2 regions of the Micromonospora sp. NPDC005172 genome follow, and region 2 is predicted to be linked to the other one. Evidence: riboswitches for the same ligand, from Rfam matches in the RefSeq annotation. Region 2 holds a riboswitch; the other holds the start of a gene.
The links. Region 2 has a riboswitch for thiamine pyrophosphate ahead of thiE (thiamine phosphate synthase). Riboswitches for the same ligand answer to the same signal wherever they lie in the genome.
Positions count from the first base shown of each region.

Region 1: it holds a riboswitch for thiamine pyrophosphate, as region 2 does, so the genes downstream of both, ABZV06_RS25170 (ECF transporter S component) here and thiE (thiamine phosphate synthase) in region 2, are expected to answer to the same signal.

Region 1 is NZ_JBEXIL010000045.1:6,006-8,458, reverse strand. Features, by position in the region: gene ABZV06_RS25180 (AAC(3) family N-acetyltransferase) at 1-160, opposite strand, end outside; gene ABZV06_RS25175 (alpha/beta fold hydrolase) at 184-1,014, opposite strand; TPP riboswitch at 1,122-1,226, shown strand; gene ABZV06_RS25170 (ECF transporter S component) at 1,304-1,891, shown strand; gene ABZV06_RS25165 (ABC transporter ATP-binding protein) at 1,977-2,453, shown strand, end outside.
Region 2 is NZ_JBEXIL010000040.1:7,768-10,220, forward strand. Features, by position in the region: gene thiO (glycine oxidase ThiO) at 1-605, opposite strand, end outside; gene thiE (thiamine phosphate synthase) at 602-1,225, opposite strand; TPP riboswitch at 1,220-1,329, opposite strand; gene ABZV06_RS23930 (ThuA domain-containing protein) at 1,620-2,453, shown strand, end outside.

The DNA of each region.
Region 1 (2,453 bases), on a different contig from region 2:
CACGCAGGGCGAGCACCAGCGCCTGCGGCCCGCCACAGACGTAACCCAGCGGGCGCATCCCGGCGTGCACCAGCACCGTCGATCCGGGGCGTACGCCCAGTAGGCGCAGCTCCGCGGCGATCGACCGGCGAGTGCCCGGCCCGCCGACGGGAACGGTCACGACTCTCCCCCGCCCGGCACGGCTCAGGCCGTCCCGGCGACCCGCGCCAGGACCGCCTCGGCCAGCACGGCGGGCGCGGCGTCCGGGATCCAGTGGCTCACCCCGCCCAGGGGTACGAAGAGGTAGTCGCCGCTCACGTTCGCGGCGCACGCCTCGGCGGCGGCCCGACCGATCGCGACGTCCCGGTCGCTCCACACGTACGTGGTCGGTACGGCGACCGGGCCGACGGCGGCCAGGTCGGCACGGGACATGGCCCGGTACCAGTTCAGGGCGGCGGTCAGTGCGCCCGGCTCGCGCATCGGGTCGGCGTAGCGGTCGACGCGGGAGGCGTCGCCGACCCCGCCCAGCAGCTTGCGCAGCGCCGTCGCGTGCCACGCCAACAGCACCTTCTCGGCCTTGCCGGGTTTGCGGAACAGCGCGATGTAGGACGAGCGGGCCTTCTGCTGACCGTCGGTGGCGAGCGCGTGCGCCATGGCCGCCGGATGGGGCACCGACACCGCGGTCAACGTACGGACGCGCCGAGGGTGCGCGGCGGCCACCGCCCAGGCCACTATCGCGCCCCAGTCGTGGCCGACCAGGTGCACGGCGTCCAGACCGAGCGCGTCGAGCACCGCGACCGCGTCGGCGACCAGTTCGGGGATGCGGTACCCCGCCACCTCGGCGGGCCGGGCACCCGGCGAGTAGCCCCGCTGGTCCAGCGCGTACGTGCGCAGGCCGGCGGCGTGCAGTGGCGGCACGACCTCGTCCCACTCGCCGCTGTGCTGCGGAAACCCGTGCAGGAGCAGGACGGGGACGCCGTCGGACGGGCCGCCGGTGCGTACCTCGAACGTCAGACCCCGCGCGTCGACCTGCATGATCGTCAGCCTACCCAGCCGTCGTCGTGCCGGCCCGGATGCGCGCACGTCACAACGCCCTGCTGGGCTGTTACCCCTGGTCGGTGCTAGCGTCAGCGAGACAACTTCACATCCGACAGGGGAGCGCACAGCGCTGAGAGTGCGGGCACGCCCGCAGACCCTCGAACCTGATCTGGGTAATGCCAGCGCAGGGAGTTCGGTCGACCTCCAGCCGCGCCGTGAGTCCGGTGCCACCGGACGCGCGGCGTGCGTCTTCTCCTGGTTCGTTTCACTGAACTGGGAGCACAGCATGGACAACACCACCAACCGCTGGCGCACGATCGACATCGTGGTCGCCTCGGTGATCGCGGTCGCCTTCGGCGTCATCTTCTGGGCCTGGGGCCTGGTCTGGAGCGCCACCGAGGGCGCGTTCGCCTTCTTCCCACCGGCGCAGACGCTGATCTACGGCGTGTGGCTGCTGCCGGCCGTGGTCGGCGGGCTGGTCATCCGCAAGCCCGGCGCCGCGCTCTACTGCGAGACGGTGGCCGCGGTCGTCTCCGCGCTGCTGGGCAGCCAGTGGGCCGGCACGGTCATCCCGCAGGGCATCGTGCAGGGCATCGGGGCCGAGCTGGCGTTCGCCGCGTTCCGCTACCGGTCGTACCGGCTGCCGACAGCCGTGCTGGCCGGCGCGCTGACGGGCCTCAGCGCGGCCCTGTTCGACTTCTTCGTCTGGAACGCGGACTACGCGCTGGGCGACTACCGCATCCCGTACGCGCTGCTCACCATCGTCAGCGCCACGATCATCGCGGGTGTCGGCGGCTGGCTGCTCACCCGCGCCCTGGCCAACACCGGCGCCCTGGACCGCCTCCCCTCCGGCCGAACCCGCGCGCTGATCTAGACCTGCGCGCGCACCCCGTGATCAAAAGGTTCGCGTCATCGGCAGGCGGAATTCTGACGCGAACCTCTTGATCACCGGCGAGGACATGGAGGGAGGGGTCGTGGGCGTACTGCTGCGGGGTTTCGGGTGGCGGCACGCCGGGCGGCGGGCCTGGGCCGTACGCGGGGTGGACCTCCGGGTGGAGGACGGCGAGCGGGTCCTGCTGCTCGGGCCCTCGGGGGCCGGCAAGAGCACCCTGCTCAGCGCGCTGGCCGGGCTGCTGGCGGAGGACTCCGGTGAGCAGGAGGGCACCGTCGAGATCGACGGGCTCGACCCCCGCAAGGGCCGGGAACGGGTCGGCATCGTCTTCCAGGACCCGCAGACCCAGCTGGTGATGGCACGCAGCGGCGACGACGTGGCGTTCGGGTTGGAGAACCGGGGCGTACCGACCGACGAGATCTGGCCACGGGTCGACGAGGCGCTGCGGCGGGTCGGCTTCCCGTACCCCCGGGACCGCGGCACCGCCGCCCTCTCCGGCGGCGAGCAGCAGCGTCTCGCCCTGGCGGGCGCGCTGGCGCTGCGG
Region 2 (2,453 bases):
AGTCCGGTGAGGGCGGCGGCACCGCAGCCGGCCGCGACCACGGTGACCCTCGCGTCCACGTCGGACAGCCGCCGGACCGGTCGCGGCACGAACGCCGCGCCGGCCCGCCGCGCGGCCGTGCGCAGCGCCGGTACCAGCAGCCGGGGATCGACCTGGTGGTCGGTGGGCGCGAGCGCGCCGCCGCGCACCCGCGGGGCGAGCGCCGGCTCGCGGTCGCGCAGCTCGGTGGGGCGCAGCGGCGTCACCGGCAGACCAAGACCCTGTTGGTACGCCCAGAGCCGGCGGGCCTCGGCCAGGTCGTCACCGGTCAGCCCGACCATCAGCGTGCCCTCGGTCCGGTAGCCGATGAGGGTGCCGCTGTCCTCGGTCAGCTCGGCGGCGAACGTGGGCCAACGGGCGGCGGAGGCCACCAGCAGCTCGGTCAGCCCACGCTCACCGAAGTACGCCTCGGCGACCGGAGAGAGCATCCCGGCGGCGACGCCCGACGCCCCCGATCCGGGTGCCGCGTCGTGTACCTCGACGCGCAGGCCCCGGCTGGCGCAGCGCCACGCGACGGCCAGCCCGATCGGGCCCCCGCCCACCACCGCCACCTCGGTACGCGTCACGCCAGCGCCCGCAGCAGTTCGGCGGTCGCCCGAGCGGGGTCGGCGGCCGAGCAGATCGCCCCGACCACCGCCACCCCGTACGCCCCGGCGGTCCGGAGCGCCGGCACCCGGTCGGCGGTCACCCCGCCGATCGCGATGACCGGCACGTCGACGGCGTCGGCGACGTCGCGTATCCCGACGGTCCCGATGGGGTCGGGCAGACCGACCTTGGTGCTCGTGGCGTGGCACGGGCCGACGCCCAGGTAGTTGGCCCCGGCGACGACGGCCTCGATCGCGGTCCTCGGCTCGCGGGCGGTGGCGCCCAGCACGCCGGTTGCGCCGAGCACGTGCCGGGCCGCGGCGACCGGTAGGTCGTCGGCGCCGACGTGGCCACCGGCGGCGCCCACCGCGAGCGCCACGTGCAGCCGGTCGTTGACCAGGCACGTCGCGCCGTACGGCGCGCACAGCGCCAGCACCCGGGCGGCCAGGTCGTACGCCTCGCGGTCGGTGGCGGAGTCCTCCACCCGGACCTGCACGACGAGGTCGGCGCGGGCCGCCGCGAGGGCGGCCCGGACCACGGTGAGTGGATCGCGCCCGGGTCGGGTGTCGGTGATCAGATGCAGTCGGCCGAGGGACGGCACGGCAACGCTCCTCCCTGCGCCGGCATTACCCGGATCAGGTTCGACGGTCGGGGGCTGTCAGCCCCCCTCTCAGCCCGGTACACCGGGCTCCCGTGGGTTACTTGCGTGTCACCGTACGACACATCGCCTCCCCTGCCAAGGGAGAGCCCGCCGCCGCGGCGCGAGAGATCGATCGGGGTACTTTCTCCGGTCCTGTTCGGAATGTCGCCCGCCGTTGCAGAACCGTTACCCGCCGGCATCTTGCCGGACATCGATGCAGCAGAACTAATTTGTTCAGCGAATCGACAAAATGCCGGCGTGGACGCCCTGGCACGGCGTCTCCACCGGCTCCATCTGGGACGGTCTTCGGCGAGCCGGCCCCGCGAGTCCTGTCCACCGCGACATTGGAGGCGGCGTGTCCCGTTCTCGTCGTGCCCCCGTACCACTCACCGCTACCCTGTTGTCCCTCGCGCTCGCGTCGACGGCCCTGATCGGGTCTCCGGCGCAGGCGGCTCCGGTCGCAGCGCAGGTCCCACCGCGAGACGCGCAAGCCGCGACTCCCTTCTCCAAGGTGGTGCAGAAGACACCACCGAAGGCAGCGAAGGCCGCAGCGGCCGACCCCTACTCCGTCCTGGTCTTCTCGAAGACCGCCGGTTTCCGGCACGACGCCATCCCCACCGGCATCGCCGCCATCCAGCAACTCGGTGCCACCAACGGCTTCACGGTGGACACCACCGAGGACGGTGCCGCGTTCAGCGACGCCAACCTCGCCAAGTACAAGGCTGTGATCTGGCTCTCCACCACCGGTGACGTCCTGAACGCCGACCAGCAGGCGGCCTTCGAGCGGTACGTGAAGGCCGGCGGCGGTTACGTCGGCGTCCACGCCGCCTCGGACACCGAGTACAGCTGGGCCTGGTACGGCGACCTGGTCGGCGCGTACTTCGCCAACCACCCGCAGAACCAGCAGGCCACCGTCAAGGTGGAGGACCCGGCCCACCCGTCCACCACCGGACTGCCGGAGCGCTGGTCCCGGTTCGACGAGTGGTACAACTTCCAGACCAACCCCCGGTCGGACGTGCACGTCCTGGCCAGCCTGGACGAAAAGAGCTACACCCCGGGCGCCGGCGCGATGGGCGCCGACCACCCGACGGCGTGGTGTCAGGACTTCGACGGTGGCCGCTCCTGGTACACCGGCGGCGGGCACACCCGTGAGTCGTACGCCGAGCCCGAGTTCCTCAAGCACCTGCTC